One region of the Actinocorallia sp. A-T 12471 genome, then DNA from elsewhere that is predicted to be linked to it. Evidence: riboswitches for the same ligand, from Rfam matches in the RefSeq annotation. Region 1 holds a riboswitch; each other region holds the start of a gene.
What was found. A riboswitch is a leader RNA that binds a small molecule or an ion and turns the genes downstream of it on or off. The one in region 1 is predicted to bind S-adenosylmethionine.
Positions count from the first base shown of each region.

Region 1 (3,268 bases):
CGCCGGGGACGCCGGACCGCGTCGCGACCGCGTCGCCGCCCGTCTCGAGCAGCCGCCAGAACGCCGCGGGATCGGCGGCCCCCGGCAGTCGGCAGGAAAGTCCGACGATGGCTACGGGAAAGGCTGCTGCCATGCTGTCCCCCCGGGGAAGACCGATCTCTTACTTGATCGATTCTGTCCACCGGGGGGATACCGCCACCAGATCCGCGGACCCCTAGGACCCCCTATAAGAAGGGGGTTACAGGAATTCGCTGAGTTGGCTCCTGCGCCGTGCGCCGAGCTTGCGGTAAATACGGGTCAGATGCTGTTCCACGGTGCTCACCGTGATGTACAGCCGCGACGAGATCTGCCGGTTCGACAGCCCGAGCGCGGCGAGTTCGGCGACCTTGGCCTCGGCGTCGCTGAGGAGCGAGCGGGCCGCGGCGCGCGCGGGACCGAGATCGTCCTTGGCACGTTCCGCCTCGCGCGCGTCGCCCGCTCCGCGCAGCACGTCGTACGCCTCCTCCAGCAGCGTGCGCCTGTGATCGGGGTCACCGGCCAGCGCCAGCAGGCGCAACGCCGCGCCATAGGCGCGGGTGCGCGCGCCGCCGCACGCGGCGAGCTGCTCGCGGGCGAGCACGGCCGCCTCGGCGCACTCGCCGAGCGCGAGCCTCGCGTGCCCCGCGCCGACCCGCCACGCGACGACGCCGGGCAGGTCGATCCCCCAGCGCAGCATTCGCTTTCCGCACGCGAGAAAGTCACCGAGCGCTTCCCCGGCATTTCCCGAAGCGAGCCGGAATTCCGCGCGCGCGGCGAGATAGTGCAACCCCGCGGGCGTTTCCCACATGGCGTCGGGAACGGGGACCGCGAGATATCGGATGACGTCCTCGGTCATTCCGAGCGCGGTCTTCGCCGCGATCATCGTGCCGAACGGAATGCCGATCGCGACGCCCCAGTCCTGCCACGGGATGTGCGTCAGGGCGGTCCTGACGCACTCGGCGGCCTCGGCCGGGTCGCCCTGCCGCAGCATCGTCTCGCCGCGGATCGCCGCGAACACCCCGAGCCAGACCGGGTCGCAGTGCGCGGTCGTCTGCTCGAGGAGCGGACGGCACCAGCGCGCCGCGAGGTCGGCCCGGTCGGCGTAGACGAGGGCGGCGAGCGCCCCGCTGAGCGACGCGAGCGCGTCGGTCGTCATCGGGCAACTGCCCAAGACCGTCTGCGCCTCGCGGACCGCCTCCGGTGCGGCCCGCGTCGCGAGAAGGTCGCACAGCACGTCGAATCCGGTCCCGCCCCGGGACCTCACGCGCGGCGCGCCGATCCTTTCCGGATAGCAGACCGCGATCCAGTCCTCCGCGGCCTGCCCTGAGTCGTGTCCCTGCTCCTCTACGCGCCGCAGCGCCCGTACCGCCTCGTCCGGCCGCCCGGCCCAGACGAGGTCGCGCACCTTCGCCACCGAAGGGGTGAACGCCGTCTCCACCATCGTGTCCGCGGCCGTCTCCGCGAACGCACTGACCACAACCACAGTTCGTCCTCACCGTTGCTTGTGGCGCGAACGCCACCTGGCCTTCACCCGGGGCACCCCGCATCAGTGAGGGTTGCCGGCCAGCTAGCCGGGGCTTGACGCTGGCACTCCTTGCCGACCCCTCCATAATACACACTAATTAAGTAGGAAATACATGAATTCGGTCACGGTTCGGGGGCCTTGTCGCCTTTCCGTTGCCCCCTCTCGCGGATGTGGGACGGCTGCCGTTTCGGGGAATTCGTGTGTCGTTTCCTTTGTCGGTCAGGCGCGGACTCCGTCAGGACGGCTGTGCACCGACCATCCGCCGCTGGAATCGCTGTTCGGGGAGACGATCTTGCCCGCTTCGAGGACGGCGACGGAGTCGCAGAGCCCGGCCGGAACCTCGTCCGGGTGGGCGAGGACGAGGTGGCCGACGCCGCGCTCGTCGCGCAGCCCGGCGATGAGGCCGACGAGACGCGCGCGGCCCCGCGCGTCGAGTCCGGCGAACGGCGCGTCCCACACCAGCACCCGGGGGCCGGTGGCGAGCGCTTCGGCGACGGCCACCAGCCTGAGCGTCCCGCCAGGGAGTCCGCCCACCGCGCGGTCCAGCAACTCCTCGGGCAGGCCGACGGCGTCGAGCAGTGCGACGGCGGTGTCGCGACGGCCGCCCGGCAGGGGTCCGCGCGTCGCGGCCTCAAGGACCCTGCCGACCGTGCGGTGCGCGGCGAGCCGCTCCGCCGGGTCCTGCGGCACCACGCGCACCGCACGTCGCGCCGCCTTCCAGGCCGCGCGCCCTTCGACCGGCTTCCCGTCGAGGACGACGGTTCCGGCGTCGGCCGGGACCGTCCCGTCGAGGACCCTGGCGAGCAGCGTCTTGCCCGCGCCCGGCTCGCCCGCGACCCCGACGACGCCCGCGCCGCGCACCTTCACCGACGCCTCGCGCAGCGCGACCCGGCCCGCGATCTCCTTGCGCAGCCCGCGCGCTTCGAGCATGACCCCTCCCCCGCCTCCCTTGCCGAAAGCCGCGTCGTCGTCCCGGCCAAGCAGGGCACGGGTGACGGGATGCACGGGCGAGGCGAGCACGTCGCGCGCCTCGCCCCGCTCCACGACCTCGCCCTCGTGCAGCACGAGCACCCGGTCGGCGACCTCCGCGAGCTCCCCGATCCGCTGCGCGGTGAGCAGCAGCGCGGCTCCGGCCGCCTTGCGCTCCGCCAGCGCCCGCACGACCTCGCGGCGCGCGAGCACGCCGAGCCCGGCGAGCACCTCGTCCCCGACGACGGAGTCGGGCCGCTCCCCCAGCACCCGCAGCACCTCGGCGGCCCGCCGCGCCGCCCACCCGCCCCGACCGGGCCCGCCGACGGAGTCCGCGGCGAACGCCGCGTCGATCACGCCGACCCGCGCGCCGTCGATCCGTGCGACCCGCGCGCTGATCCGCGCCGCCTGTCCCGCGCGTCCCGTCAACGCGCGGAGCAGCGTGCTCTTGCCCGCGCCGGTCCCACCGAGGACGACAACGCAGGCTCCCGCAGCCACTTCCACCGACACATCACGTACCGCCCGCAAAGTCCCGAACGTCACCCGCAGTCCCCGCACCTCCAACAAAGCCGCGACCCCCGCCCAATTCTCTACCTTGCCGATAGACTTAGAATACCTTCCCGTTTTTCCCGGTCTTCGCACACTTTGCACCGACCCGAGGCGGTCGATGCCCTAAACGCAAAAAGCCCGCCCTCCCGGAAATGCCGGAGGGCGGGCCGCGGTCAGGCTTTGGCGCAGCGGAACGAGGTCGGCTTA
Region 1 is NZ_JAWZTE010000004.1:615,955-619,222, forward strand. Features, by position in the region: gene R9X44_RS15040 (type I polyketide synthase) at 1-133, opposite strand, end outside; gene R9X44_RS15045 (helix-turn-helix transcriptional regulator) at 239-1,501, opposite strand; SAM riboswitch class IV at 1,512-1,617, opposite strand; gene R9X44_RS15050 (ATP-binding cassette domain-containing protein) at 1,763-3,163, opposite strand; gene R9X44_RS15055 (hypothetical protein) at 3,235-3,268, opposite strand, start outside.

Region 2 (3,268 bases), on a different contig from region 1:
AAGGCGACGGTCGACGGATCGGTTTCCGCCCGGTTCGCCGGGACCGTCCAGTGGCAGAAGCGCTCGACCGGATGGAAGCCGCTCGACGTCCGTTAAGTCGGTTTGGACCCTGTGGACAACCGGAACGGATTGTCGGTGGGGCGACGTAGTGTTGGGGCCATGTTGACGTTGATGGCCGTGCACGCCCACCCCGACGACGAGGTGATCAGCACCGGAGGAGTGCTCGCCAGGGCCGCCGCCCGCGGTATCCGCACGGTGCTGGTGACCTGCACGAACGGCGAGCAGGGCGACGGGCCCGGCGGGGTCAAGCCGGGTGAGGAAGGCCACGATCCGGCGGGGGTCCGCGAGACCCGGCTGAAGGAACTCGCGCGCTCCGCCGAGATCCTCGGCATCGAGCACGTCGAGCTGCTCGGCTACGCCGACTCCGGCATGGTCGGCTGGGCCGCCAACACCGCCCCCGGGTCCTTCGCGAGCGCCGATCTCGACGCGGCCGCCGCCAGGCTCGTCACGCTGATGGAGAAGTACCGGCCACAGGTGGTCGTTACTTATGACGACAACGGCGGATATGGGCATCCCGATCACATCCAGGCCCATCGCGTCGCCGTCGCGGCCGCCGACCGGAGCGGGATTCCCGAGCGGGTGTACGCGGGGGCGATGCCGCGCTCATCCCTTGCGGAGATCGCCCGGCTCGCGCGGGAGCGCGGGTGGGACCTCGGGTGGCCCGAGCTCGAGGAGGGCGCGGAGATCGAGTTCGGCACGCCCGACGAACTCGTCACCACGGTCGTGGACGTCACCGAGTACTTCCAGCGCAAGGCCGAAGCCCTCCAGGCGCACGCCAGCCAGAGCGACGGCGCGTTCCTGTTCGCCCTGCCCGAGGAGGCGCAGCGCCTGTTCTTCGGCTGGGAGGCGTTCTCCCGCATCCGCGGCGAGGGCCCCGACAAGGAGGAGGATCTCTTCACGGGCATCGGCTGAGGGGGGCTTGCGGAGGTTCGGCGGCGTTCTGCTATATTCGCGGCGAAGGTCATGAGTGCCAGTGACAAGCCCCGGCTCGCTGGCCGCCAACCCTCCTCCGCGGTGGGGTGGCCCGGGTGACGACCAGGTCCGCCGCAAAGGGCGTCGGGCAAGCGCGGATTCCCCGGACGTGAGCTCCCGGAATCCCTGATGGAGTCCGGAGGCATACCCATGACCGTTCTCACGTCCCTCCCCGCCGTCGTCGGCCTTGACGCCCCCGTCCCCGTGCGCGGCGGATTCACCGGCTACGCCAACTTCGACTACGCCGCGTCCGCGCCGTGTCTTCAGGCGGTGGCCGACGCCGTCGCGCAGGCCCTGCCCTACTACAGCAGCGTCCACCGGGGCGCGGGCTACGCCTCCCAGGTGACGACCCGCGCCTACGAGGAGGCCCGCGAGACCGTCCGGGAGTTCCTCGGCGGGCCGCAGGCCGTGGTGTTCACCCGCAACACCACCGACTCCTTCAACCTGCTCGCGCGGGCCGTCCCGCAGGGCACGTCGGTCGTGGTGTTCGCCTCCGAGCACCACGCCACCCAGCTTCCGTGGCGGCGCGCCGTCCGGCTGCCGATCCCGGCGAGCCCGGCCGAGGCGCTCACCGCCGCGGAGAACGCGCTCCGCTCCTGCGCGGAAGGGCCGCGGCTGCTCGTGGTGACCGCCGCGTCGAACGTCACAGGTGAGCTGTGGCCGATCCGCGAGCTCGCGGCCGTCGCGCACCGCTGCGGCGCGCGCATCGCCGTCGACGCCGCCCAGCTCGCCCCGCACCGGCCCTTCGACGCCTCGCCTTACGACTACGTCGCTTTGTCCGGGCACAAGCTGTACGCCCCGTTCGGCGCGGGTGTCCTCGCCGGCCGCGCCGACTGGCTGCGCGCCGCCGACCCCTACCTGCGCGGCGGCGGCGCGACCCGCAGCGTCACCGCCGAAGGCGACGTCGCGTGGGCGTCGGAGCCCGAGCAGCGGCACGAGGCAGGCACCCCCAACGTGCTCGGCGCGATCGCCGTCGCCGAGGCGTGCCGCGCCCTCACCGACTGGCGCGGCATCGTCGCCGAGGAGGAAAGGCTCCTCGCCCGCCTGCGCGAGGGCATCGCCGCGCTGCCCGCCGTCCGCGAACTGTCCCTGTGGGGGCCGAACCACCCGCGCGTCGGGATCGTCTCGTTCACCGTCGAGGGGCACAGCGCCCGGTCCGTCGCCGAATACCTCTCCGACGTGCACGGCATCGGCGTCCGCGACGGCAAGTTCTGCGCCCACCCGCTCGTCGCGTCCCTCACCGGCGCGCCCGAGACCACCGCGGTCCGGGCCAGTTTCGGCCTCGGCACCACCGACGAACACGTCGACAGGCTCCTCGCGGCGCTCACCGCCCTCACCGCCTGACCCCTTGGGGCCCGTGTCGGGGTTGTCCGCGCCACTGCGGACGGTCACGATGGTAGGGCCGAGAGGGGTGGGAGTTGCTGGGGCGGATCAGCGTGGAATGGCCGGAGGAGCCCTACCCCGTGCTCGGGGACCGGGAGGGCCTGCCCGCGGGCATGCTCATGGAGGAGCTCGAAGGGCTCTGGGACGTGCTCGCCGCGGGCCTCGCCCGGATGGGACCCGGCTTCCTGTGGCCCGGCGCGCTGCGCTGGCACGCGACTTACGGGTGGCAGGTGCTCGAGGTGCCGCCGCTGGGATCGGGCGAAACGCCCGTACCAGATACGCCTGGGGCGCGGGCGCGCGACGTCTGGGCGATCGTTCACGGGCTCGTCAGGACCGTCGCTGGGCGACCGCCGCGCGACCTCGGCGACGTGTTCGCGCTGCTCGACCTGCACGCGGGGGAGTACCCGCACGGGCTCGACGCCGTCGTCCGGGCGCTGCTCGTCGGGGCGGACCCGCGGCCCGTCGTCGCGGCGGTGCGCGCGGCGGGGGACGGCGCGGAGATCCGGGTGCGGCCCGCCGTCGAGACCGCCGTGGGGTCGCGCAAGGCCAAGGGCGATCCGGAATGGGACAACGAGGACGCTTTCGCCGTCGTCCGGGACATCCACGGGGCCGTCAACCTCGTTGTCTGCGACGGCGTCACGGGGGAGGGGGACGGGTCGGGGGCGCGCGCGGCGCGGGCGGCCGTCGAAGCCGTGCGGGGGTACTTCACGCGTGATGATCATCGCGGGCTCGTCGAAGGGCTTGGGGTTGCGGAGGTCGCTGTCAGCGCGCTGGGGCGGGGTGCGTCGACGTTCCTTGGGGCGGCTGTCTCGTCCACCGGGAAGGTCGAACTCGCGCTCGTCGGGGACAGCCC
Region 2 is NZ_JAWZTE010000008.1:209,339-212,606, reverse strand. Features, by position in the region: gene R9X44_RS22755 (hypothetical protein) at 1-96, shown strand, start outside; gene R9X44_RS22750 (PIG-L family deacetylase) at 160-972, shown strand; SAM riboswitch class IV at 1,020-1,133, shown strand; gene R9X44_RS22745 (aminotransferase class V-fold PLP-dependent enzyme) at 1,183-2,376, shown strand; gene R9X44_RS22740 (hypothetical protein) at 2,469-3,268, shown strand, end outside.
Region 2: it holds a riboswitch for S-adenosylmethionine, as region 1 does, so the genes downstream of both, R9X44_RS22745 (aminotransferase class V-fold PLP-dependent enzyme) here and R9X44_RS15045 (helix-turn-helix transcriptional regulator) in region 1, are expected to answer to the same signal.

Region 3 (3,268 bases), on a different contig from region 1:
GGGTGCGGTAGCCGTCCATCTGGATGGAGGAGTGGTGGACGAACACGTCACGGCCGCCGTCCACGGCGATGAAGCCGTATCCCTTGTCCGCGTTGAACCACTTCACGGTGCCCTGCGCCATGCCTGAACCCTGACTCGAGCCGCGGCCCCCCTGGACCGCGGAACGGCCGGGGAGTCCACCTCGGACGCCCCGATCCCCGTTCGTGATCGCCCGGAGATCCGGGCGTGATGGGGATGGCAATGGAACATACATGGGTGTATCAGACAGGGGGAATGTTCCGGCCGAGTGTGGCCACCATTGTGTCGCCGTGCACAAATCCCGGGAAACGCGAAAGGGCTTTCCCATTCTGACGGGAAAGCCCTTTCTGTAAAGTCGCTGTCTCAGGCGCCGCCGGCGACCGCCGGGATGATGGACACCTGGACGCCCGCCGGGGTCGGCGTGTCGAGGCCCTGCTCGAACCTGACGTCCTCGTCGCCGACGTAGACGTTGACGAATCGGCGCAGCTTGCCGGTGTCGTCAAGGACGCGCGCGGAGATGCCCGTGTAGTTCGTCTCGAGGTCGGCGATGACCTCGCGGAGGGTGTCCCCGGTCGCCTTGACCTCGGACTCGCCACCCGTGTAGGTGCGCAGGATCGTGGGAATGCGGACGGAAACGCTCATATCTAGACTCACACCAATCCGGTAGCGCGGAACGCCTCGATCGAGGGCGCGATGTTGGCGGACGGCTTGGCGACCTGGGCCACCGCGTCCAGGGTCTTCAGTCCTTCGCCCGAGTTGATGATGACGGTCTCCAGCGACGGGTCGAGTTGGCCGCTGTCGATGAGCTTCTTCAGCACGCCGACGGTGACGCCGCCCGCGGTCTCGGCGAAGATCCCCTCGGTCCTGGCGAGCAGCCGGATGCCGTCGACGACCTCGGTGTCGGTGACGTCGTCGATCGCGCCGCCGGTGCGGCGGACGGCGTCGAGCACGTAGGGGCCGTCGGCGGGGTTGCCGATCGCCAGGGACTTGGCGATGGTGTCGGGCTTGACCGGGCGGATCACGTCGAGACCGGCCTTGAACGCCGCCGAAACCGGGCTGCACCCCTCGGCCTGCGCGCCGTACACCTTGTAGGGCTTGTCCTCGACAAGGCCGAGCTTGATGAGCTCCTGAAACGCCTTGTCGATCTTGGTGAGCTGCGAGCCCGACGCGATCGGGACGACGATCTGGTCGGGCAGCCGCCAGCCGAGCTGTTCGGCGATCTCGTACCCGAGGGTCTTGGAGCCCTCGGCGTAGTACGGCCTGACGTTCACGTTGACGAACGCCCAGTCCTCCTGCTCGCCCGCCAGTTCCGAGGCGAGGCGGTTGACGTCGTCGTAGTTGCCGTCGACGGTCACGAAGGTGCCGTCGTACACGGCGGTGGTGATGATCTTCTGCTGCTCCAGGTCGGAGGGCACGAAGACGGCGCTGCGGATGCCCGCGCGGGCCGCGGCCGCGGCGACGGCGTTGGCGAGGTTGCCGGTCGACGGGCAGGCCAGCACCTTGAAGCCCAGCTCGCGGGCGGCGGCGAGGGCGACCCCGACGACCCGGTCCTTGAAGGAGTGGGTGGGGTTGCCGCTGTCGTCCTTGACCCACAGGGAGCTCAGGCCGAGCGCGGACGCGAGCTGGTCGGCCTTCACCAGACGGGTGAAGCCGGGCTCGGTGTTGGGGATCTCGGCGACGTTCGACGGCACCGGAAGAAGGTCCTTGTAACGCCAGATGTTGCGGGGCCCCGCCTCGATGGACTCCCTCGTGACGTTCGAGACGTCGTAGGAGACCTCGAGCGGGCCGAAACACTCGGCACAGGCGTAGTACGGGCCGAGTTCCACGGAATTGCCGCATTCGCGGCAGGTGAGCGCGGTGGCGTTACCCAGGTTGGGCATGAGTTCGAGGCCCCTCCCTCATCTTCCCTGCGCCGATCTGGTCGCAGGCCGGAGTTGGCACCTGTTCCGCGCCTACGCGCAACGGCTGCGCGGGCTGTCGGAAGGGTTGCCGGGGCTTCGCAGGGCCGGTCCCTCCACCCCTCTGGATGAGCGCCCGTCAGAAAGCGACGGGCGTGTATGAAGTTGTGCCCCGACTTTACCTCAGGTGTCCGTTCCACCGAACGGCCGGGGCGGCCGCCCTGTTGGACCGTGCCCGTCCGGGGTTGGACCGTGCTCTTTTGTGAGTTGCGCCACCGGGCGGCAGGTCAGGGCGCACCTGGTCCGGGAACCGTGTGATGTGCCGTGCGACACTTTTGTCCATGCAGGTACTCGTCGCCAGCAATCGCGGCCCGGTCTCGTTCCGCCGCGCCGAGGACGGCACCCTGACCATGCGCCGGGGAGGGGGCGGACTCGTCTCCGGCCTCGCCTCCGTCGCCTCCGGCACCGACCTTCTGTGGGTTTGCGCGGCCCTGTCTGACGACGACCGCACGGCGGCCCGTCAGGACCCCGAAGGTCGCCTCGACAAGGCGGGCCACGACACCGGGGCCGTACGGATGCTCGACATCCCGGAGAAGACCTTCCATCGGGCTTACAACTCCGTCGCGAACTCGACCCTCTGGTTCATCCACCACCTGCTGTACGCGACGCCGACGGCCCCGCACTTCGACGCGGTCTTCCGGCGCGACTGGCAGGCTTATACGGCCTATAACGCCGCGTTCGCCGGGGCGTTGGGGCAGGACGCCGAGCAGGGCGCGAAGGTCGTCGTGCAGGACTACCACCTGGCTTTGGTGCCGGGGATGCTGCGCGAGGCACGGCCCGACCTGCGGATCGCGCACTTCTCGCACACGCCCTGGGCGCCGCCCGCGTACTTCCGGCTCCTCCCGGACGACATCGGCGCGGCCCTCCTCGAGGGGATGCTGGGGGCCGACCACCTCGGGTTCCTGTGCGACAGATGGGCCGAGGCGTTCCTGAGCTGCTGTGACGAGATCCTCGGCGCGCGGGTCGATCCCGTCGCGGGGACCGTGACGCACCGGGGGCGGACGACGCGCGTCGGCGTGCACGCGCTGGGGATCGACGGGCCCGAGCTGCGCGAGCGGGCGGGGCGCGCGGACGTCGCCGAGCGGATGGCGGCGCTGCGCGAGCAGGTCGGGGACCGGCAGCTGCTGCTGCGGATCGACAGGACCGAGCTGTCGAAGAACATCGTGCGGGGGCTGGCGGCGTACTGGGAGCTGCTGCTGAACCATCCCGAGTGGCGTGGACGGGTGGTGCACCTGGCGTTCGCGTACCCGTCGCGTACTGATCTCGCGGAGTACCGGGCGTACACGGCCGAG
Region 3 is NZ_JAWZTE010000022.1:4,407-7,674, forward strand. Features, by position in the region: gene R9X44_RS34605 (cold-shock protein) at 1-121, opposite strand, end outside; gene R9X44_RS34610 (MoaD/ThiS family protein) at 382-660, opposite strand; gene thrC (threonine synthase) at 669-1,898, opposite strand; SAM riboswitch class I at 1,914-2,051, opposite strand; gene R9X44_RS34620 (trehalose-6-phosphate synthase) at 2,258-3,268, shown strand, end outside.
Region 3: it holds a riboswitch for S-adenosylmethionine, as region 1 does, so the genes downstream of both, thrC (threonine synthase) here and R9X44_RS15045 (helix-turn-helix transcriptional regulator) in region 1, are expected to answer to the same signal.